One region of the Streptomyces sp. NPDC054757 genome, then DNA from elsewhere that is predicted to be linked to it. Evidence: riboswitches for the same ligand, from Rfam matches in the RefSeq annotation. Region 1 holds a riboswitch; each other region holds the start of a gene.
The links. Region 1 has a riboswitch for cyclic di-AMP ahead of ACWGKJ_RS23455 (transglycosylase family protein). Riboswitches for the same ligand answer to the same signal wherever they lie in the genome.

Region 1 (7,722 bases):
AGCACCCTGAGTCTGGTCGCGGTGGAGAACCGGTCCCGGTTCCCTGCCATGCCGCCTCCCCGTTACACACGCACGTCCGTCCCCGGACACGGTACGGGACCGGGTACGGGGACGGCTGCGCGTGGCTGCGCCTTCGCTGCTGATTCAGCTGATTCAGCTATGCGGTGCTGCGGCCCGATCAGTTGGAGCGGAAGCGCGGGAACGCCGAGCGGCCCGCGTAGACCGCGGCGTCGTCGAGGATCTCCTCGATGCGCAGCAGCTGGTTGTACTTGGCGACGCGGTCCGAGCGGGCCGGGGCGCCGGTCTTGATCTGGCCGCAGTTCACGGCGACCGCGAGGTCGGCGATGGTGACGTCCTCGGTCTCGCCGGAGCGGTGCGACATCATGCACTTGAAGCCGTTGCGCTGGGCCAGCTCGACGGCGTCCAGGGTCTCGGTCAGCGAACCGATCTGGTTGACCTTGACGAGCAGGGCGTTGGCTGAGCCCTCCTCGATACCGCGGGCCAGCCGCTCCGGGTTGGTGACGAAGAGGTCGTCGCCGACGATCTGGACCTTGGCGCCCAGCTTGTCGGTGATGACCTTCCAGCCGTCCCAGTCGTCCTCGTACAGCGGGTCCTCGATGGAGACGAGCGGGTACGAGGCGACGAGCTCCTCGTAGTACTCGGTCATCTCGGCGGCCGAGCGGGACTTGCCCTCGAACTCGTACGTGCCGTCCTTGTAGAACTCGGAGGCGGCGACGTCGAGCGCGAGCGCGATGTCCTTGCCCGGCGCGTAACCGGCCTCCTTGATGGCCTCGATGATGAGGTCGAGAGCGGCGCGGTTCGACTCCAGGTTCGGCGCGAAGCCGCCCTCGTCGCCGAGGCCGGTCGACAGGCCCTTGGTCTTCAGGACCTTCTTGAGGGTGTGGTAGACCTCGGCGCCCCAGCGCAGCGCCTCCGAGAAGGACTCGGCGCCGATCGGCGCGATCATGAACTCCTGGATGTCGACGTTGGAGTCGGCGTGCGACCCGCCGTTCAGGATGTTCATCATCGGAACGGGCAGCAGGTGCGCGTTCGGGCCGCCCAGGTAGCGGAAGAGCGGGAGGTCGGAAGCCTCGGAAGCGGCGTGCGCCACGGCGAGCGAGACGCCGAGGATGGCGTTGGCGCCGAGGGAGCCCTTGTTCTCCGTCGCGTCCAGGTCGAACATCGCCTGGTCGATCAGGCGCTGCTCGGTGGCGTCGTAGCCGACGAGCTCCGGGCCGATCTGCTCGATGACGGCGAGGACTGCCTTCTCGACACCCTTGCCCTGGTAGCGGTTGGGGTCACCGTCGCGCAACTCGATGGCCTCGAACGCACCGGTGGAGGCGCCGGACGGGACGGCGGCACGGCCCGTGCTGCCGTCGTCGAGGCCGACCTCGACCTCGACCGTGGGGTTGCCTCGGGAGTCCAGGATTTCCCGGGCTACGACGACGTCGATGGACGGCACTAGCATCTCCTTCTGGGATGTGACGCTATGGGCGCAGGGTCTCTTTGGCCTTGCGCCAAGAGCCTAACCGGCCCGGGGGGCTCAGTCGGCAGGGCGCCCGGACCCTGGGACGAAAAAGGGCCCAAAAGATCGCAAGACAGTATGAAAGTCAGCATACCTACCAGGCGGTAACCCGCTGGCGGCCCCCCGTCGGCCGAGCTGTGGGCCGGGATGCGGCCCCGGCGGAGAGACCCCCGGCCCGGCGCGTACGGGGGAGTCGCGCCGGGCCGGGGGTGCTGGGGGGAGAGCTGATATCAGCTCAGGTGGAGCTGCTGACCGGGGTAGATCAGGTCGGCCTGCTTCACGATGTCCTTGTTCAGGTCGTAGACCTTCTTCCAGCCACCGCGGACGTGCTCGGCCTTGGCGATCGTGGAGAGGGTGTCGCCGGCCTTGACCTTGTACTCGCCGTCACCCTTCTTGATCGTGGTGGGCGCGGCGTGGCGGGGGGCGGCGTGCTTCGGGGCGGCCGGCGCACTGGTGCGGGCCTCGCTGCGCGAAGCGGCCTGCTGGTCGCTGTGGCCGCTCTGCTGGTCGGCGCTGGACGACGAGGAGCCGTTCGAAGAGGTGGAGACGTCCGGGCTGGGACCACCGCTGGTCAGGCCGCCGGCACCGGCGCAGGACCAGGCACCCGGGCCCTGCATGGCGAGGAGCTTCTCGGCCGTGGCGATCTGCTGGCCCTTGGTGGCGAGGTCGGCGCGGGGCGCGTACTGCGTACCACCGGCGGCGGCCCAGCTGGAGTTGTTGAACTGCAGGCCGCCGTAGTAACCGTTGCCCGTGTTGGTGGACCAGTTGCCACCGGACTCGCACTGCGCGACGGCGTCCCAGGTGGAGACCGAGGCGGCGGATGCGGAGGTCGCACCGATCAGCGGCACGGCCACAGCCGCTCCGGCGACACCGGCGAGGGTGGCGACGCGGACGGCCTTCGAGGGGCGACGGTGCTTGGACTTGCTGGAAAACAGCATGAAGAATCTCCTCACCGACGCCTACGAGGTGAGCTGTCGGGTTCGGGCCAATGAGTTGCCCGGCTGCGCGGCCTAGCGCACAGCTTCACCCCAAGCCGGTCCCGGTTCGTGCCGTTCTCTGACTCTGAACGGACGGCCGGACCCGGCGCTTACCTGGGTCCCCCGCTCCTGCCTGCGGCGCTTCTTAGCGTCAACTGCTTCCCCTCGACCGATGGCAGGATTCGGCGTGGCGATCGAAGAGGCCCGCGGTGCGAGCGGTCTGACCGTAATCACAGGACACCCCGATATTCAAAGATGAACATCGGCGAGCAAATCCCGGGTTTACGACCGCGCATGTCCCGTTTTCGCAGGTGAGAGGCGACATGCGCCGGGTGGACAGTACGGACATTCAGCCGGACCGACGAGAGCCATGTCTCACTCGAACAGAAGCGGACATACAGGCGCTAACTACCCCTGATTTTGGTCGAGATCAAGGCTCTGGCCAGGGACGATGAAGTCCGGATCGGCTCCGACCGTCCGATGGTTCGCCGCGTAGAGCGCGGGCCATCCGCCGGGCAGATCATGGGCCTTCGCGATGGACCAGAGGTTGTCACCCGCCCGGACGGTGTAGCTGCCGTCCGTACGGGCGTCATTCCGGGAGGGGTTTCCCCCGCGCGAGGCATGCCGCCCGGACTCGTCGCGGTGCGCACCGGGGCCGTCGGCGGACTCTCCGCCCCGGTGTCTGCCCGCCCCGGAAGTGTCCGGAGACGCCGGAGCATCTCCGTTGGCGGAGTCGGCGGGTGTCGCCGGGTCAGAAGTGGACGGCGAGGCGGAGTCCGAGGCGTCCGCATGAGCCGAAGAGTCGGGTCTGCCGGATCCGCCCGATGCGCCTGATGTGCCTGATGTATCCGAAGATGCGTCAGATGACGGCGAGGACGACCCGGAGGAGGAGCCGGAAGGAGAGTCCGAAGGAGAGGAGTCCGATGAGGGCGAGCCCGTGGGGGAGGAGGAGTCGGACGGGCTCGAACTCGTCCCCTTCGATGACTTCTGCCCCGATCCGTCCGTATTCGTGCTCTTCGATCCCCCGTCAGAGCCGGCCGGCTTCGAAGGAGTGGGGCTCGTGGTGGCCGGGGAGCCCGGGTCCACGGTGGCCGTGTCCGCGTCGTCCTTCGTCAGCCCGGCGACGGCCGCACAACTGGCCCAGAACTTCGCCCCCTCGGCCGCGTACGCCTTCTCGGCCACGGCTATCTGCTGGGAGCGGCTCGCCAGGTCGGGGCGGATCGCGTACTGCCCGCCGCCGTACTTGTCCCAGGCCGCCTGCGAGAACTGGAGGCCGCCGTAGTGCCCGTTGCCCAGGTCGGCGCTCCAGATGCCGCCGCTCTCGCACAGCGCCACCCGGTCCCAGGTCGTGGCGTCGGCCGCGTGGGCGCCGGTCGACGCCAGCAGCGGAAGGGCGATGGCCGAGCCCGTGACTCCTGCCGCTACGACTAGAGCTGGAGCCTGACGGGGGCGGCGGTGCCGACCGTTCCCGGTGCGCATGCGGTGGCCTTCCGTGTGACGGATGAGTTGAGGGGTGAACGTAGCCGCACTCGAACGTCAGTCACAAGTCGATGCAGCGGAGATCACGTGAAAGTCACATTCTTGACGGCACGTCACTTCAGCCCTGGTCAGACTGAGGGTCCGACAGGATCCGACGCGTCCCCGAACTCCACCGGGAGCGTGCGCAGTCCCCGCATGATGAGCCCGCCGCGCCACCGCATCTCGTCGGGCCCCACCGCCAGACGCAGGCCGGGCAGGCGCCGCAACAGGGTGGCGAGCGCCGTCTGCGCCTCCAGTCTGGCCAGGGGCGCGCCGAGGCAGTAGTGGATGCCGTGCCCGTAGCCGAGGTGCTGGTTGTCGGTGCGTCCGAGGTCCAGCGTGTCCGGCTCGGTGAAGCGCTCCGGGTCGCGGTCGGCGGCGGCCAGCACGACGAGTACGGGATCGCCCTCCGCGACGGACTGCCCGCCCAGGGTCAGCGGTTCGGTGGCGAACCGCCAGGTGGCCAGCTCCACCGGCCCGTCGTAGCGCAGCAGTTCCTCGACCCCGGTGGCGAGGAGGCCGGTCTCCCCGGCCGCCAGTGAGGTCTCAAGGCGCGCACGCTGCTCCGGGTTGCGGAGCAGCGCGTACATCCCGTTGCCGATGAGGTTGACCGTCGTCTCGAACCCGGCGAAGAGCAGGATGAACGCCATCGCGGCGGCTTCGTTCTCGGTCAGGTGCTCGCCGTGGTCGCTCGCCCTGATGAGACCGGAGATGAGGTCGTCACCGGGGTTCTCCCGCTTGCGGTGGATGAGTTCGGCGAGGTAGTTCCGCATCTTCTTGACCGAGCGCGCGACCCCGCCGCGCGGTCCGCCGCCGTGACGGATCATCATCCCCGCCCAGTCCCGGAAGTCGTCCTGGTCCTCGCGCGGGACGCCGAGCAGATCGCAGATGGCGTAGATGGGGAGCGGAAAGGCCAGGTCATGGATGAGGTCGGCCTTCCCGTCCGCCACGAAGCCGTCGATCAGCCGGTCCGTCAGCTCCTGCACCCGCGGGGCGAAGAGCGCGACGGTGCGCGGGGTGAACGCCTTGGAGACCAGCCGCCGCAGCCGGGTGTGGTCCGGCGGGTCGATGTTCAGCAGATGCGTCATCAGCTCCGCCTTGCGCTCCCCCGGGATCCCGGTCTTGCCCTTGGCGTGCGGGGACTCGGCGTGGTGCGCCGGGTTCTTCGACAGCCGGGGGTCGGCGAGCGCCGCCCGAGCGTCCGCGTACCGCGTCACCAGCCAGGCCTCCACCCCGCTGGGCAGCGCGGTCCTGTGGACGGGCGCGTGCTCCCGCAGCCAGGCGTACGCGGGGTACGGATCGGTCGCGAACTCCCAGGTGAAGAGGGTGGGGGCCGGGTCTGCGGTGCTGTTGTCGGTCACTCCTCGACGGTAGCCGCCCGGGGTGCCGCGCCCTCCACGGCCCGGATCGCGTCCCGGTACGCCCGCGCCGCCGCGCGCAGCGCCGCCTCCGGGTCCGTGCCGGCCGCCTCCGCGCTCGCGGCCAGGGCCAGCAGCCGGTAGCCGACGCCCTCGCCCGCCGGGAGCGGTACGTCGAGATCCGAGCCCCGCACCCGGGAGGTCAGCTTCGCCGCGAGGGCGAGGGCCGGCTGGCCGACCGGGACGCCGTCCGTCACCGATGTGCGCTGCTTCTCGATCGCCTTGGTCCGGTTCCAGTGGGCGTGGACGTCATCGGCGGTCTCCGCCGTCTCGTCGCCGAAGACATGCGGGTGGCGGTGGATCAGCTTCTCGACGAGGCCGCCCGCGACATCGTCGATGGAGAACGGCTCGTCCCCCTCATCGCCGGTGCCCTCCTGCGCGATCCGGGCGTGGAAGACGACCTGGAGCAGGACGTCCCCCAGCTCCTCGCGCAGTTCGTCCCGGTCGCCGTCCTCGATCGCCTCGACGAGTTCGTACGCCTCCTCGATCAGGTACTTGGCGAGCCCCCGGTGGGTCTGCTGGGAGGTCCACGGGCACTCGCGGCGCACCCGGTCCATCACCTGCACCAGGTCGAGGAGGCGTGCGCCCGGCAGATCGTACGAACCGGGCAGCAGTTCCAGGTCCGGCATCCGCACCCGGCCGCTGCCCGCGAGCCGGGCCAGACCGTCGGTGAGCTGCCGGTCGCCCTCGCCGGAGGGGAGGACGACGACCGTGTGCCCGCCCGCGCACTCCTCGACCAGCCGGTGCGCGTCGGGCGCCTCCTGCTCGACGGTCACCCCGGCCTCGCGCAGATACGGCAGCTGCGGATGGCCGGGGTCCGCGCAGACCACCCGGTCCGCCGAGTGCAGCAGCTGCCAGGCCGGCCAGGAGAGGAGTCCCGGCGCGACCCGGTGGCTGGTGGTGAGCAGCACGACCCTGCCGGGGGCGTCGAGCGCCTCGGGGACAGGGGTGGGGCCGGGGGCGGAGGCGGAGGGGGCAGGGTCGTGGGTGTTCTCAGCGGTCACCCGTCGAAACTATCCCGCCGGGCCGCTGTCCCGCTGTGCCGATCCCCCGGCGGGCCGGTGCCGGTGCCCGCTGCGCCGCTGTCCCGCCGGACCGCTATCCCGCCGCGCTGACCCCGGTCCCGGCGGACTGGCCCGTCTGCTCCTTGGTCACCTCGGTGATCCACGGCGTCTTGTACGCGCCGAGCTGGCTCTTCTTCGCGTCCCAGACCCCATAGCGCGGATTGACGTCCACGCCCATCGCCCTGGACGTCTTCATCATCGCCTGGAGCACCGCGCTCTGGCCCTGCGGAGTGCCGAGCGAGACGCCGCCCAGCTTCTCGGCCAGCTTGGACGCGGTGACCTGCTCCTGGAGCGCCTGGTCGATCTGGCCGGGTGCGATGCCGTTCTGCTGGAGGTAGACCTGCTGGAGCCGCTGCTCGCTGCCCGCCTGCTTGACCAGCTGGTCGCGCGCGTCCTGGATGTCCTTGCGGGTGACCTTCGCCCCGGCGTCCGCCGCCGCCTTCGCGAGCACCCGGTCGAAGATCATGGTGCCGAGCTTCATCCCGCTGAGGTTGTTGCTGCTCCTGATCAGCTCGGCGGCCTGCGGAGACTTGTTCTGCGCCTTGCGTACGTCGTTCACCTGCGTCTGCAGGGCCGCGACCGTGATCCGGTCCTTACCCACGACGGCTGCCGCGCCCGGATGGGGCTGGCTGCCGCAGGCGGCGAGAAGCGGGGCTGCGGCGACGAGCGCAACGGATACGGAGAGCGCAGTGCGACGGCGGCGGTGCAAAGGAGCCTCCTGGCAGGCGAGTTCGTGCGGGGGGTGGCGTGGCGCTCGGCGCCTCCTCGCGGGGGCGGCCGGGCGACGCGCGGAGCACAAGACCTTGCGTTGATCGAATGTTAGGCACTTGGGGTGGCGGGGGCCACCGGTTCGACCAACGATTCAGGGGCTTCCCGGTTGTCGGGGCGCAGCATGATCGTCCGCGAGATGAGAAAAGTCAGCGGAACGGCCGCCGCTGCCGCGACCAGCGGCGCGTAGTGGGCGCCGAGACGGGCCACGTCCACCAGGAGATAGACGCCGCCGGTGGTGATGACGAAGTTGGCCGCGTTGGTCAGCGGGAAGAGCAGGAACTTCCGCCAGGTCGGCCGGATCCGGTAGGTGAACCGGGCGTTCATGAAGAACGACCCGACCATGCTGAGGCAGAAGGCGACGGTGTGCGCGGCGAGGTACGGGAGCCGGGTGAGCAGGAGCAGGTAACAGCCGTAGTACGTGCCGGTGTTCACCACGCCGACGAGCGCGA
Region 2 (7,722 bases), on a different contig from region 1:
CTCGGCCAGATCTTCGAGAGCGACCAGCCCGCGTCCAGCGCCCACACCAGGCAGACACTCGGCTGGGAGCCGACCCACCCGAGCCTGCTGGAGGACCTGGAGAACATCCAGCCCTGAGCGGCGGGGGCAGCCGGGGCGGGTTCCGGCCGCCCCCGCCGCCCGGCCGTTCCACCGCCGGGGCCAGGGGTTCGCCAATACAGGACGCTCTCCTTCCACTTCCACTGGACATCGCATGCCGGATGATGGGGAGTGACGGCATGACAGCGGATGTGCGGGGCGGCGTGATGACAGACAGTGAATCGATCCGGTCCGAGCCGGGGGCCGACCCCGGCCCCGACCCTGGCCCCGGTCCTGACGCCGTCCCGGCGTCCGTGCCGGGCGCGGGGAGTGGGGACGCGGGGCCGCGGCGGTCCCTGCGACGGCGACTGGGCGGGGCCGTGGTCCTCCTCGTTCTCGTGCTGCTGTTCGCCCTGCCGCGGTGGACGCTGTTCGCCTCCGGTGTCCACTGGCCGTTCCCGGTGTTCCTGGCCGGCACGGTCGTCTTCGCCGTCTGGCTGGTCTCCTTCCCCTTCCTGATGGCAGCGGGCCACGGGCGCCGACGGGCCGACCGGGCGGCGCGTATCGCGGACAGCAGCCTCGGGGTGATCTGGGTGCTGTTCACCTGGTCGGTGCTGGGCGGTCTGGTGCATCTCGTGCTGGTCGGGCTCGACGCCGGCGGTGACGAACGGGCCAGGATCATCGCCGCGGCCGTCGCCGTGGTCTCGGCCGGGCTGCTGGCCCTGGGGCACCACGAGGCCATGAGGGTCCCCCGGGTGAAGCGGCTGGACGTCCGTATCCCGCGGCTCGGCCGGGGCCTCGACGGGACCCGTGTCGTCGTGCTGGCCGACACCCACTTCGGGCCGATCGACCGGGCCCGCTGGTCGGCGCGGGTCACCGACGCGGTCAACGCGCTGGACGCGGACGTCGTGATCCACGCCGGTGATATCGCCGACGGCACACCCGCCCAGCGCCGGGAGCAGTCCGCGCCGCTCGGGACGGTCCGGTCACGGCTGGCGAAGGTCTATGTCACGGGGAACCACGAGTACTTCGGGGAGGCGCAGGGCTGGCTGGACCGCATGGCCGAACTCGGCTGGGAACCCCTCCACAACACCCACGTCGTGGTGGAGCGCGGCGGCGACCCGCTCGTCCTCGCGGGTGTGGACGACGTGACGGCGGAATCCTCCGGACTGGCCGGACACCGTACGAACCTGGCCGGGGCTCTCGCGGGGACGGACCAGGACTGGCCGGTCCTGCTCGTCGCCCACCAGCCCAAGTACGTCCGGCAGGCGGCTGCCGCCGGTATCGACCTACAGGTTTCCGGCCACACTCACGGCGGCCAGATCTGGCCGTTCAACTTCCTCGTACGGATCGACCAGCCGGTGGTGCACGGCCTGAGCCGGCACGGCGAGCGGACCCAGCTCTACACCAGCCGGGGCACCGGCTTCTGGGGGCCGCCCTTCCGGGTCTTCGCGCCGAGCGAGATCACCCTGCTCACCCTGCGCTCCGGTGGCGGGCCCGCCACCGGAGCGGACGGCGGGGCCGCCCCGTCGGAGGGCGGGTGAGCGAGGCGCCGTACGTCAGCGGCGGTCCAGGCCGTCACCGGGAACGGCGGACGGCGGAGGCCACCCCGGCCCCGCAGGCGGTCCGGAGCGGTCCGGAGCCGTCCGGAGGGATCCGCAGGCGGTCCGGAGGGATCCGGAGCGGCCCCGGGCGGTAAGTGGTTCGAACCACCCCCGGACATGCCGTAGAGTTGTGTTCACCGACGCGGGGTGGAGCAGCTCGGTAGCTCGCTGGGCTCATAACCCAGAGGTCGCAGGTTCAAATCCTGTCCCCGCTACTCAAGACCGAAGGCCCGGCACACTGTGCCGGGCCTTCGGCGTTTCCGGGGCCCGCTGTCCTTCCCCCACTTGGCCGAGGCCGAATCGCACACCGGCCCGGGTGCCGACAGCCTGGTAGGGCGCGGTACCGTCCGCCGCTTTACGGAACCGGGCAGGAGGGTACTGGTGGGGCAGCGAGACGATTCGGGCTGGGTGCGGGGGTTACTCCGTGTGCTCCCCGCCGTGCTGATCGTGGGCGGGGCGGTCTTCGACCAGCTGACCCCGCCCGCGTTCACCGCCGCCCCGTTCTTCGCCGCCGCCCCGGTGATCGCAGCCCCGCTCTTCTCGTTCCGGGCCACCCTGACCACCGGGATCGTCTCGGTCCTGGCCATCGCGGGACTCCGTGCCGCTGACGGCACATCCGGCAGGGGCTCGGCGATCACCGAACTGATCACCGTCTTCACGGTGTCCTGCGTCGCGCTGGCCATCAACCGCGTCATCCGGCGAAGCGGCGAGGAACTCGCATCGGCGCGGGTCGTCGCGGAGACCGCGCAGCGCGCCGTACTGCCGGTGCCGTCCGAGCGGATCGCCGAACTGCACATCGCGGCGCGGTACGAGGCCGCCCAGGCCGGCACCTTCATCGGCGGCGACCTCTTCGCCGTGCAGGACACCCCGTACGGGGTCCGGCTGGTCATAGGCGACGTGCGGGGCAAGGGGCTCGGCGCCGTCGAGGCCGTGGCCGTGGTGATCGGGGCCTTCCGGGAGGCCGCCGAACAGGAGGTGACGATCGAGGAGGTCGCCCAGCGGCTGGAGCGCGCGCTGACCCGGGAGGGGATCCGGCGCGAAGGGCTCGACGCCTTCGAGGGGTTCACCACGGCCGCGCTCGCCGAGATCCCGCGCGAGAACCAGGGCATGATCCGGCTGCTCAACCGGGGCCACCCCGAACCGCTGCTGCTGTACGCGGACGGGGACGTCCACGTCCTGGCCCCGACCGATCCCGCGCTGCCGCTGGGGCTGTCCGATCTGGCGGCCTGGCCGGACCGGGCGGACGAGACGCCGTTCCCGCCGGGGTCCACGCTGCTGCTCTACACCGACGGGCTGTCCGAGGCGAGGAACGCGCAGGGGGTCTTCTACGAACCGCAGGAGCGGTTGCGCGGCCGGATCTTCCCGGGGCCCGAGGAACTGCTGACGGCGGTGACCGACGACGTACGGCTGCACACGGGCGGGCACTCCACGGACGACATGGCGCTGCTCGCGGTGGGCCGTCCGCTGCGGGGGCAGCCGGCGCGGCGCAGGACGGTGGGGATCGTGCACCGCGAGCGTGAACGCGAATGACGTGATCCGCGAATGACGTGATCCGCGAAGGACGTGATTCGCGGAGGACACGATCCGTAGTCGAAGAGCACCACTCCGCATAACAGTTGACGCACGATCAGGATTTCGAGGTTTCCCGGCCACCGCTGAGGGATGATCAAGTCGCCCGAATCCGCCCGGTTATGTCCTGGTAAGTACGGGCCAAAGCCGTTAACGATCAGTCGGAACAGCTTGGAATCCGGCCCTCGCGTCTATTAACGTTCGATAACGCAGCGCGGTTGTCCCAGTCGTCGCAAGAGGCGGCACCGTGCGCACGCGCCGAATCCCGCAAGGGAACCGGGGAACCACCAATTGGGGTGAATCGGGCCTCTCCGCAAGGGCTGCCCGTAGGAGACCTTCCTGCTCCGAACCCGTCAGCTAACCCGGTAGGCGGTAAGGAAGGAAAGGAGTGCGCCTCCGTGGCGTCCAACAACCCTGCCCCCGAAACGCTTTACTTCCCGAACGACGATGCTCTCGGTTTCGGCGGTGCGGAAGGCGGCGCGCCGGACGAGTGGAATCCCACCGAGGACTCCCTCCGTACCGTCCGCGGCAAACACCGGGTCGCCAAGCAGCGCAACGGTCTCGCCCGCAGCTCCACGGTGCTCGGCGTCGGTGTGATCGCGGCCGTCGGCGCGGGCGGCATGGCCAGCGCGCAGAGCAAGCCGCCGCTCGCGATCTCGCTCCCCGACCTCCCGCAGTCCGTCAAGGACAAGCTGCCGGAGGCCGAATCGCTGCCCGGCGTGGGCTCACTGATCTCCGACATCGGCGACGTGCCGGACCACGGCGGTACGGAGACGGGCGCCGCCGACGCGGCCCTCACCACCGCCGCGGCCACCGGCAAGGGCAGCGCGGACGCGGGCGAGGCCCTCCGGGCACGAATCCTCCAGCAGGCCGAGCAGCAGCAGGGCGCGATCGACGACGAGGCCAAGGCGGCGGCCGAGAAGGCGGCCGCGGAGAAGGCGTCGGCGGAGGCCGCGAAGAAGCGGGACGAGGCGGCGGCCAAGGAGAAGGCGGCCAAGAAGAAGGCCGAGGCGGAGGCCGAGGCCAAGGCGGAGAAGGAGCGGCTCGCCAAGCTGGCGGCCGGCTACTCGCTCCCCGTCTCCTCGTACACCCTCACCTCGCGGTTCAACGACGGCGGTGCGATGTGGTCGTCGGGCCACCACACCGGTCTCGACTTCGCCGCGCCGACCGGCACCCCGATCAAGGCCGTGCACGGCGGCACGGTCAAGTCGGCGGGCTGGGCCGGGGCGTACGGCTACCGCACGGTCGTCGCGCTCGACGACGGTACGGAGCTGTGGTTCTGCCACCAGTCCTCGATCTCGGTCGGCGCCGGCCAGAAGGTCGCCACCGGCGAGGTCATCGGCCGGGTCGGCGCCACCGGCAATGTCACGGGCCCGCATGTGCACCTGGAGGTCCGGCCGGGTGGCGGCGACCCGGTCGACCCGATGACCTGGCTCCAGGGCAAGGGCCTCAACCCGTAAGGAACGCGGCCCGGCAGGGCCCGGCCCCCGCACGGAGCACTCGCACGCAGGGCCGCGCCTCGGCGCGGCGTCCGCAGACATGGCACCCGCGCGAACGCCCGTGGGCAACGCCCGTGGGCAACGTCCGTGGGCACGGCGCCCCGCACGAACGTCCGCAGGTATGGCGCCCCCTGCGCAACATCCATAGGACGGGCGCCCCGCGCGAACGCCCGGAGGCACGGCACCCCGCGCGCAACGCCGGTGGATACGGCGTCCCGCACCCCGGCAGCCCTGGCGGCATCCCCCCCGACGTCAGGGCTGCCGGTTCGTCCGTACGGGGGCGGGCCGGAATAGCGGGCGGCGACCGCAGGGTTGACCGGCGTATGACTTCTCTCCGCGCACTCGGCTCCTCCGGCCTCCAGGTCTTCCCGCTCTCCCTCGGCGGCAACGTCTTCGGCTGGGGCGCCGACGAAGAACAGTCCTTCGCCGTGCTCGACGCCTACACCGCGGCAGGCGGCAACTTCATCGACACAGCGGACACCTACTCGTCGTGGGTGCCCGGCAACAAGGGCGGCGAGTCCGAGGCCGTCATCGGCAACTGGCTGGCCGCACGCGGGAACCGCGAAGACGTGGTGGTCGCCACCAAGGTCGGCTCGCACCCCGAGTACCGGGGGCTCTCGGCCGCGAACATCAAGGCCGCGGCCGACGCGTCGCTGAGCAGGCTCCGGACCGACTACATCGACCTCTACTACACGCACCGCGACGACGAGTCCGTACCCGTCGATGAGATCATCACCGCCCTGGACGATCTGGTGAAGGCCGGCAAGGTCCGCGCCATCGCCGCGTCCAATCTGAGCCCCGAGCGGCTGGACGCCTCCGTGGCGTTCTCCGACGCCGAGGGGCTCGCCCGGTACTCCGCTCTGCAGCCGCACTACAACCTGGTCTCCCGCGACACCTACGAGGGCGCGCTCCAGGACGTGGCGGCCCGGCACGGTCTGGCGGCCGTCCCGTACTCCGCGCTGGCCTCCGGGTTCCTCACCGGCAAGTACCGGCCCGGCGCGGACGTCGACAGTGTCCGGGCCGGCAGCGCGGCGCAGCACCTGGACACCGAGCGGGGGCCGAAGGTCCTCGCCGCGCTCGACAAGATCGCGGCGGCGCACGAGGCGGAGGTCGCCACCGTCGCCCTGGCCTGGCTGGCGGCACAGCCGACCGTCGTCGCGCCGATCGCCTCGGCCCGTACGGTCGAGCAGCTGCCCGCGCTGACCGCCCTGGCCGAACTGAAGCTCACCGACGCCGAGGTGGCTGAGCTGACCGCAGCCGCCGCCTGAGAGTCCGAGAGAACGGGCCGGGCCCGGCCGGTATCCCGGGGGCGGCCGAGAGCCGGCCGGCTTTCCGGGGGCGTCCCGGGTCGGGTCAGTGCTGGTACGGGTTGTAGCCGCCGTAGTCCAGATGCGGTGGTGGCACCCGTACCCGCCCGGTCGCCTGTGCGGCGTGGAGCAGCGCGGGCCCGGCTATCTCCTTGCGCTGCCAGAGGTGGTGCAGCAGCTCCTGCTCGCGCGCCTCGAAGTCCGGGTCCACCACACCGCGGTGGGCCCGGTGCCGCAGAAAGGCGAGGGTGGTCGCGAAGGCCTCGTACTCGGAGACCGCGCGGGACGCGGCCCGGGCACGGGACTTGGCGTCGGCGTGCGCGGGCGGCCGGTGATAGGGGCTCTGGCCGTACGCCGCCGGGTGAGGGCCCAGATGGGGGCTGGTCGCGCCGAATCCTCCGCCGAACGTACGCGCGGCGAAGGCGCGGGCCAGGGCGCGCGCCCGCATCGACGAGAGCGCCAGCGGTTCCGCGGGGGCCAGCCAGCCCGCCGCCGCGTAGGCCGGCAGCTCGGCCGATATGGTGCGCAGCTCCCGCTGGCGGGTCCAGATCGTCAGCCAGGTGACCGTTCCGAAGGCCGGGACCATGAAGGCGCCGTAGACCAGGTAGAAGCCATAGGTGCCGAAGGCCGACGAGCTGTTCCACAGGGCGTGCATGCCCATGGCGCAGACCAGCCCGAGCAGTGGCGGTGCGGTCCGGCGCAGCCGCTGGTGCCCGGCGGCCGATGCCGCGACACCGAAGCCGATACCGGTCAGCACGGTGAACAGCGGGTGGGCGAAGGGCGAGAGGACCACCCGGGCGAAGAAGGTCGCCGCCGTCACGGCCGGGACACCCGAGAACCCCAGGGACTTGTCCTCGCCGAAGGCGCTGCCCAGATAGAGGATGTTCTCGGTGAAGGCGAAGCCGGTCGCGGTGAAGCCCGCGAAGACCACCCCGTCCACGATCCCGGTGAAGTGGCGTCTGCGGAAGAGGAAGATCAGCAGGATCGCCGCGGCCTTCGCGCTCTCCTCGATGACCGGCGCCACCACTCTCGCCCCGAGGGTGTCCGCGCTCGTCGGATCCGCTGTGGCGGTCGCTATCCAGTGCGTGGCGAAGGAGTTGGCGATGATCGCGACCAGGGCGGCGGCACAGGCGCCCCAGGCGAAGGCGAAGATCAGATTGCGCCAGGGGCCCGGATCCACCCGGTCGAGCCAGCGGAAGGCCGCCATGAGCAGCGGCACCGGAAGCACGGCGAGACCGATGCCGACCAGGAAGCCCTCGGTGCCGGTCTGTTCGCGGACCAGCGAGAGGATCAGCAGTCCGCAGATGGCGAGAACGATGATCACCGCGGCGGCGCGCAGCGCCTTGCTCCGCCAGAAGTCCCTGCGGGGTGCGTAGCGCCAGTGTGCACGCGGGGGGACGGCGTCGAAGCGCGGCTGCTCCTCGTACACCGGGACCACCGGATGGGCCGCCCCGGGCGGCACGCTCGATTCGTACACCCGATGGAGCCTAACGAGCGGCACCGACAATCGCGACGCCGTACCCGATTCCGGGGCCCGCCGGGCATCGCCGTTACGGACGCGGGGCCGGCCGGTCGTTGCGGCGGAACAGCAGATCGTGCACGGCGTGGCCCTTGTCGAGTCCCTGGCCCTCGAACCGGGTCAGCGGCCGGAACCCGGGCCGCGGTGCGTAACCCCCGTCCGCCGTG
Region 3 (7,722 bases), on a different contig from region 1:
ATTGTGGACTGTCCCACCGACAACGCCGACCGCGACCCGTGCACACCGGGATGGCTCCCGGCTGTCGGTGCGCTTGCATACAGTGGCAGGACTGCATTCCAACGCGGTCAACACACGCGATCGAAGGGACGTACATGCCCATGGGTCACACGGCCACGGCCGAGGCCGCCTCCGGCGGCCTGACAGCGACCGAGCACCGGCTGGCCAACGGCCTGCGGGTGGTGCTCTCCGAGGACCACCTGACCCCGGTCGCCGCGGTCTGCCTCTGGTACGACGTCGGTTCACGCCACGAGGTCAAGGGCCGTACCGGACTCGCCCACCTCTTCGAGCACCTGATGTTCCAGGGTTCGGGACAGGTCGAGGGCAACGGCCACTTCGAGCTGGTGCAGGGGGCCGGAGGCTCGCTCAACGGCACCACCAGCTTCGAGCGCACCAACTACTTCGAGACGATGCCCGCGCACCAGCTGGAGTTGGCGCTCTGGCTGGAGGCCGACCGGATGGGCTCCCTCCTCGCCGCGCTCGACGAGGAGTCCATGGAGAACCAGCGGGACGTCGTCAAGAACGAACGCCGCCAGCGCTACGACAACGTGCCGTACGGCACGGCGTTCGAGAAGCTGACCGCACTCTCCTACCCGGAGGGCCATCCGTACCACCACACGCCGATCGGCTCCATGGCCGACCTGGACGCGGCGACGCTGGAGGACGCGCGGGCGTTCTTCCGTACGAACTACGCGCCCAACAACGCCGTCCTCTCGGTTGTCGGCGACATCGACCCGGAGCAGACGCTCGCCTGGGTGGAGAAGTACTTCGGCACCATCCCCTCCCACGACGGCAAGCAGCCGCCGCGGGACGGCTCACTGCCCGACACCCTCGGTGGCGAGGTGCGCGAGGAGCTGTACGAGGAGGTGCCGTCGCGCGCCCTGATGGCCGCCTACCGGCTCCCCGAGGACGGCACCCGCGCGTGCGACGCCGCGGACATCGCGCTGACGATCCTGGGCGGCGGCGAGTCGTCACTGCTCCACAACAGGCTGGTGCGCCGGGACCGTACGGCGGTCGCGGCCGGCTTCGGTCTGCTGCGGCTCTCCGGCGCCCCCTCGCTCGGCTGGCTGGACGTCAAGACGTCCGGCGGTGTCGAGGTCCCGCAGATCGAGGCGGCCGTCGACGAGGAACTGGCCCGCTTCGCGGCCGAGGGCCCCACGGCCGAGGAGATGGAGCGCGCGCAGGCCCAGCTGGAGCGCGAGTGGCTCGACCGGCTCGGTACGGTCGCCGGCCGCGCCGACGAACTGTGCAGGTACGCCGTGCTGTTCGGCGACCCGCAGCTGGCGCTGACCGCGGTGGGCCGGGTGCTGGACATCACGGCCGACGAGGTGCAGGCGGTCGCCAAGGCCCGGCTGCGCCCCGACAACAGGGCTGTCCTGGTGTACGAGCCCGTCACCGCCGATGAGCCCGAAGAGACCCGTGCGGACGCCGAATCCGACCCGGCCACCGCAGCCACCGACAGCAACAGCACAGAGGCGGACCAGTGACCGACCCCGCGGCCGTGACCATGACCTTCCACCCGCAGCCCCAGGCGGGTGCCCCCAGGCCCTGGGCCTTCCCGGCCCCCGAGCGCTCCACCCTGCCCAACGGGCTGACGGTGCTGCGCTGCGACCGCCCGGGACAGCAGGTCGTCGCTGTCGAGATCAGCCTCGACGCCCCGCTGGACGCCGAGCCCGAGGGGCTCGACGGCATTGCCACGATCATGGCGAGGGCCTTCTCCGAGGGCACCGACAAGCACAGCGCGGAGGAGTTCGCCGCCGAGCTGGAGCGCTGCGGCGCCACCCTCGACGCGCACGCCGACCACCCCGGTGTCCGGGTCTCCCTCGAAGTCCCGGTCTCCCGGCTGCCCAAGGCGCTCGGCCTGCTCGCCGACGCGCTGCGGGCGCCTGCCTTCGCCCCGAGCGAGGTCGAGCGGATCGTGGGCAACCGGCTTGACGAGATCCCGCACGAGCTGGCCAACCCGGCCCGCCGCGCTGCCAAGCAGCTCTCCAAGGAGCTGTTCCCGGCCACCGCCCGTATGTCGCGTCCGCGCCAGGGCACCGAGGAGACCGTGGGGCGTATCGACGCGGCCGGTGTCCGCGCCTTCTACGACGCGTACGTCCGCCCGTCCACGGCCACCGCGGTCGTCGTCGGCGACCTGGCGGGGACCGACCTGGACGCGGTGCTCGCCGAGACCCTCGGCGAGTGGAAGGGCAACGCGGGCACGCCCCGCCCGGTCCCCCCGATCACCGCGGACGACACCGGCCGGGTGGTCGTCGTGGACCGCCCGGGTGCGGTCCAGACCCAGCTGCTGATCGGCCGGATCGGCGCGGACCGGCACGACCGTGTCTGGCCCGCCCAGGTCCTCGGCACCTACTGCCTGGGCGGCACGCTCACCTCCCGTCTGGACCGAGTCCTGCGTGAGGAGAAGGGTTACACCTACGGAGTGCGGGCCTTCAGCCAGGTGATCCGCTCGGCCGCCGACGGGACGGGCGCCGCCATGCTCGCCATCAGCGGTTCGGTGGACACCGAGTCGACCGGGCCCGCGCTCGACGACCTCTGGAAGGTCCTGAGGACGCTGGCCGCGGGCGGGCTGACCGACGCCGAGCGGGATGTCGCCGTACAGAACCTGGTGGGGGTCGCCCCGCTGAAGTACGAGACGGCCGCCGCGGTCGCGGCCACCCTCGCCGACCAGGTCGAGCAGCATCTGCCGGACGACTTCCAGGCCCAGCTGTACGCCCGTCTCGCCGCGACCGGCACGGTCGAGGCGACCGCCGCCGTGGTCTCCGCCTTCCCCGACGACCGGCTGGTGACGGTGCTGGTCGGGGACGCCGCGCAGATCGTGGAGCCGGTCAGGGCGCTGGGCATCGGGGAAGTGACCGTGGTCAGCGGCTGAGCGCGCCGGCCGCCCCTGCCACAGGGCGGCCCATGCTGCGGGGTCCCGGCGGGCGGTGAGTCCGCCGGGACCCCGTCCGTTCGCGGCGGGGTCCGTTGCCCGGGCTGTCCCGAGGCCGCGCGGCCAGGCCCGGTACCGGCTGCGGGCAGCTGGACATGGGCCGCTGGGTACCGGCTGTCGGGGATGGGCTGCTGGACGTCGGATGTGGGATGTGGGATGTGCGACAGAATCCGCTGTCCGTTTGGTGCGGCCGGGACCGACGGCTTAGCGTCACACTCGCTGTCCGTCGGACATAAGCCGCGACCGCGGCGCCGGACAGCGATCGCCGAGTCCCCGTCAGGCGCGAGCCGGGGGAGCCGGGGACCCACTCAGTCCCTGGGGTGAATCGGGGCCGCTCCGCAGGGGCGGGCCCGTAGGGGACCTTCCTGCTCCGAACCCGTCAGCTAACCCGGTAGGCGACAGGGAAGGAAAGGACCAGCCCCTCCATGGCGTTCAGCCGTCCCACCGGCAAGCACCGTGCCCCCAACCGCCCGGCCCGCACGGACCACCCGAGCCGTCCGAACCGCAGGGCCGTCGGCATCGCCGGAGCCGCCACCCTCGCAACAGCCGGTGTCATCGGCGCCCTCGCCTCCCCGGCGGTGGCCGACGGCGCGCAGGTCTCCACCGCGCAGGAAGCCCGTCTCGACCGGACCATCCTCGTGGGGGACACGGTCGCCGACCGGATAGCCGCCCAGGCCACCGCACAGCAGCACGAGGCCGACCACGCCGAGGCCGTGGCGAAGGCCAGGGCCAGGGCGGCAGCGAAGGCGAAGGCCGAGCGGGAACACGCCGCCAGGGCTGCCGAACAGCGCGCGGCCCGCGCCCAGGCCCGTGAACGCCTCAACGCCTATGTGGTCCCGGTCGCCGACTCGTACGTCTCCACCGGCTACAAGACCGGTGGCAGCCTCTGGTCCTCCGGCAGCCACACCGGTATCGACTTCCATGCCGCGAGTGGCACCCCGGTCCACGCCGTCGGCGCCGGCACGGTCGTGGAGGCCGGCTGGGGCGGTGCGTACGGCAACAACATCGTCATCCGGATGCATGACGGCACGTACACGCAGTACGGCCATCTCTCGTCCATCGGCGTCTCGGTCGGCCAGTCCGTCACTCCGGGCCGGCGGATCGGGCTCTCCGGCGCCACCGGCAACGTCACGGGCCCGCACCTCCACTTCGAGGCCCGCACGGGTCCCGACTACGGCTCGGACATCGACCCCGTCGCTTATCTGCGCTCGCACGGCGTCCACGTCTGACCCGGCAGGGCCCCGGGCGGTCCACGTCCGACCCCGGCAGGCCCGGGCGAGCCACGTGTGCCCCCGGCCGGTCCCCGGCCGGTCCTCTTCCGCCGCCCCGGCGCGTCCGCCGCGCGCCGGGGCCACTCGCGTTCCGGATCCGCGCACGAGGCATTTCCAGCGCCCGGTGTTCGCACGGCCGGTTTCTGCCTGGCCAAAAGATATCCATGATTTACCGGGGGCCTTCGGGAATTGACCCGCCCTGCCATAGAGTCACCGCACAGCTGTGGACAGGCCGCGATAGGCGGACGTCGATGCGGAGGTTGGGGCATGCGTATTCCCGCGCATTCGGTATGCACGGCAATCCGTGACGACATCATCTCGGGGGTGTACGAGCGCGGCGGCCGGCTGACCGAGGAGGTGCTCGCGCGCCGTTACGGCGTCTCGCGGGTCCCGGTCCGCGAGGCTCTGCGGACCCTGGAGTCCGAGGGGTTCGTGGTCACCCGCCGCCATGCGGGCGCCTGTGTCGCCGAACCGACCGAGCGTGAGGCGGCCGACCTGCTGGAGATGCGGATGCTGCTGGAGCCGATGGGCGCGGCGCGCGCCGCGCAGCGGCGGACCGAAGCCCATCTGAAAGTGCTGCGCGGCCTGGTGAGGCTGGGGCAGGAGCGGGCCGGGCGGGGGCAGGGCGAGGACCTGCGGTCTCTCGGCGGCTGGTTCCACGAGACGCTCGCGCAGGCATCGGGCAGCTCGGCGCTGACCACGCTGCTGGGCCAGCTGCGGCAGAAGATCGGCTGGATGTACGCCGTCGAGCAGCCGGTCCTTCCGGTCGTGTCCTGGGCCGAGCACGGCTCGATCGTGGACGCGGTGGCGCGCGGCGACGCGGAGCGGGCCCGTGCGCTCACCGCTCTGCACGCGGAGCACGCCAGGGCGGCGCACCGGCTGCGGAAACCGGGGCGCGGGAAGGATCCGAAACATGCCGTAAACACTGTCGGCATCACCGATTAACAGTGCTGCCGTATACAGGGAGCAGATAATTTCGGCTTGCCGGCCGCTGCTCTTTCGCGCCCGTCCGAGAGGAATCCGGTAATCCATCTCCTCTTTCGTGCTGTCTTTTTCTGTGCAGTCTTTTTATGTTCTGCTTTTCGGATGTTCCGGTGCGTTCGCTGCGCAGCCGCATGCCCGGCACCCGGAAAGACAGAATACTCAGACGGTCTCGGGGAGTTCGTCGAGCCCGTCGGTGACCAGCTTGGCCAGCCGGTCCAGGGCGGCGTCGGCGCCCTCCACGTCCGAGGTGAGCACGATCTCCTCGCCGCCCTCCACGCCCAGGCCGAGTACGGCGAGCATCGATGCGGCGTTCACCGGGTTGCTGCCGTTCTTCGCGATCGTCACCGGCACCCCCGAAGCCGTGGTGGCACGGACGAAGATGGAGGCCGGTCGGGCGTGCAGTCCCTCGGTCCAGCCGACCTTGACGCGACGCTCAGCCATGGTGTTGCCCTTCGAGTTCTGCGACAGTTGTCTAGACCATTCTTGCACGGGTGTACCGTGGTGCGGCTCTGCCGGATCACCAGCCTGCACCGCTCCCCGTGCCACCGCGACCCGTACGCTTTCAGCATGCAGCCCCCGCTGGAGGAGAACCCGCACCAGGAGTACCCGGCCCACTGGGAAGCGGACGTGGTGCTGCGCGACGGCGGCACCGCGCGGATCCGGCCGATCACCACCGAGGACGCCGACCGGCTGGTGAGCTTCTACGAGCTGGTCTCACCCGAGTCGAAGTACTACCGGTTCTTCGCACCGTACCCCCGGCTCTCCGCCAAGGACGTCCACCGCTTCACCCATCACGACTACGTCGACCGGGTGGGTCTCGCCGCGACCGTCAACGGCGAGTTCATCGCCACCGTCCGCTACGACAGGATCGCCGCGCACGAGGCAGAGGTCGCCTTCCTCGTCCAGGACGCCCACCAGGGGCGCGGCGTGGCATCCGCGCTGCTCGAACACATCGCGGCGGTCGCCAGGGAGCGCGAGGTCAGCCGTTTCGTCGCCGAGGTCCTGCCGGCCAACACCAGAATGATCAAGGTCTTCACGGACGCCGGGTACGAGCAGAAGCGCAGCTTCGAGGACGGCTCGGTCCATCTCACCTTCGACCTGGAGCCCACCGAGGCGTCCCTGGCGGTGCAGCGCGCCCGTGAACAGCGTGCGGAGGCGCGGTCGGTGCAGCGGTTGCTGGCCCCCCGTTCCGTCGCCGTCGTCGGAGTGGGGCGCGGGGCCGGCGGGGTGGGGCGCGCGGTCCTGCGCAATCTGCACGGCTCCGGCTTCACCGGGCGCACCTACGCGGTGAACCGGGCCTTCCCGGAGAGCCTCACCGAGGTGGACGGCGCCCCCGCCCACCGCTCGGTGTCCTCCGTGACCGCTGCCGGGGAAGTGGTCGACCTGGTGGTCGTGGCCGTTCCCGCCGCGCAGGTGCCCGGGGTGGTCGACGACTGCGGGGCGAACGGGGTGCAGGGGCTCGTCGTGATCTCCGCCGGTTACGCGGAGAGCGGGCCCGAAGGACTGCTGCGCCAGCGCGAACTGCTGCGCAGGGCCCGCTCGTACGGTATGCGTGTCATCGGGCCGAACGCCTTCGGCCTGATCAACACCGCCGAAGCCGTCCGGCTGAACGCCTCGCTCGCGCCCGAGTCGCCGGTGCGCGGCCGGATCGGACTCTTCACCCAGTCCGGCGCGATCGGCATCGCCTTGCTCTCCGCGCTGCACCGGCACGGCGCCGGGCTCTCCTCCTTCATCTCGGCGGGAAACCGGGCCGATCTGTCGGGGAACGACTTCCTCCAGTACTGGTACGAGGACCCGGACACCGATGTCGCCCTGATCTACCTGGAGTCGATCGGCAATCCCCGTAAGTTCACCAGGCTCGCCCGGCGCACCGCTGCGGTGAAGCCGGTCGTGGTCGTCAAGGGCGCCCGGCACAGCGGCAGCGCCCCGCCGGGGCATGCGGTGCCGGTCACCCGGGTCCCGGACGCCACGGTCTCGGCGCTGCTGCGGCAGGCCGGTGTGATCCGGGTCGACACCGTCACCGAACTCGTCGACGCGGGCTTGCTGCTGGCGGGGCAGCCGCTGCCATCGGGGCCGCGCGTCGCGATCCTCGGCAACTCCGAGTCGCTCGGACTGCTGACCTACGACGCCTGTCTCACCGAGCGCCTGCGGCCGCTCCCGCCCGTCGATCTGACGACGGATGCGACCCCGGAGGACTTCCGCGACGCGCTCGGCCGGGCCCTGGCGGACGACGGATGCGATGCGGTGCTGGTCACGGCGATCCCCTGGGTGGGCGAGAACGGCGTGACCGAGTCGGGTGACGGAGAGGTACTGGCGGCCGCCCTGCGGGAAGCGGCCGAGGACGCCCCCGCCAAGCCGGTCGCCGTGGTGCATCTGGAGATCGGCGGTCTCGCGGAGGCACTGGCGGCGGCCACCGGTACGGTACGCGGCCCCCGGGGAACGGCCGCCGCGACCCCACGCACGGGCCCGGCCGCCACCCCGGACAGCCCGGCC

Region 2: linked by a shared signal. The riboswitch ahead of ACWGKJ_RS26030 (M23 family metallopeptidase) and the one ahead of ACWGKJ_RS23455 (transglycosylase family protein) in region 1 are both predicted to bind cyclic di-AMP.
Region 3: linked by a shared signal. The riboswitch ahead of ACWGKJ_RS17630 (M23 family metallopeptidase) and the one ahead of ACWGKJ_RS23455 (transglycosylase family protein) in region 1 are both predicted to bind cyclic di-AMP.

What each region holds. Positions count from the first base shown of each region.
Region 1 is NZ_JBSHBW010000021.1:33,083-40,804, reverse strand. It holds gene ACWGKJ_RS23465 (FtsB family cell division protein) at 1-50, opposite strand, end outside; gene eno (phosphopyruvate hydratase) at 179-1,468, opposite strand; gene ACWGKJ_RS23455 (transglycosylase family protein) at 1,756-2,463, opposite strand; cyclic di-AMP (ydaO/yuaA leader) riboswitch at 2,467-2,653, opposite strand; gene ACWGKJ_RS23450 (transglycosylase family protein) at 2,911-3,981, opposite strand; gene ACWGKJ_RS23445 (cytochrome P450 family protein) at 4,110-5,381, opposite strand; gene ACWGKJ_RS23440 (nucleoside triphosphate pyrophosphohydrolase) at 5,378-6,349, opposite strand; gene ACWGKJ_RS23435 (SurA N-terminal domain-containing protein) at 6,537-7,211, opposite strand; gene ACWGKJ_RS23430 (GtrA family protein) at 7,322-7,722, opposite strand, start outside.
Region 2 is NZ_JBSHBW010000025.1:15,996-23,717, reverse strand. It holds gene ACWGKJ_RS26050 (SDR family oxidoreductase) at 1-117, shown strand, start outside; gene ACWGKJ_RS26045 (metallophosphoesterase) at 285-1,601, shown strand; tRNA gene ACWGKJ_RS26040 (tRNA-Met) at 1,803-1,876, shown strand; gene ACWGKJ_RS26035 (PP2C family protein-serine/threonine phosphatase) at 2,040-3,191, shown strand; cyclic di-AMP (ydaO/yuaA leader) riboswitch at 3,477-3,617, shown strand; gene ACWGKJ_RS26030 (M23 family metallopeptidase) at 3,629-4,690, shown strand; gene ACWGKJ_RS26025 (aldo/keto reductase) at 5,053-5,997, shown strand; gene ACWGKJ_RS26020 (PrsW family intramembrane metalloprotease) at 6,083-7,513, opposite strand; gene trmB (tRNA (guanosine(46)-N7)-methyltransferase TrmB) at 7,587-7,722, opposite strand, start outside.
Region 3 is NZ_JBSHBW010000013.1:65,867-73,588, forward strand. It holds gene ACWGKJ_RS17620 (M16 family metallopeptidase) at 135-1,526, shown strand; gene ACWGKJ_RS17625 (M16 family metallopeptidase) at 1,547-2,914, shown strand; cyclic di-AMP (ydaO/yuaA leader) riboswitch at 3,228-3,387, shown strand; gene ACWGKJ_RS17630 (M23 family metallopeptidase) at 3,400-4,203, shown strand; gene ACWGKJ_RS17635 (GntR family transcriptional regulator) at 4,513-5,190, shown strand; gene ACWGKJ_RS17640 (HPr family phosphocarrier protein) at 5,389-5,670, opposite strand; gene ACWGKJ_RS17645 (bifunctional acetate--CoA ligase family protein/GNAT family N-acetyltransferase) at 5,797-7,722, shown strand, end outside.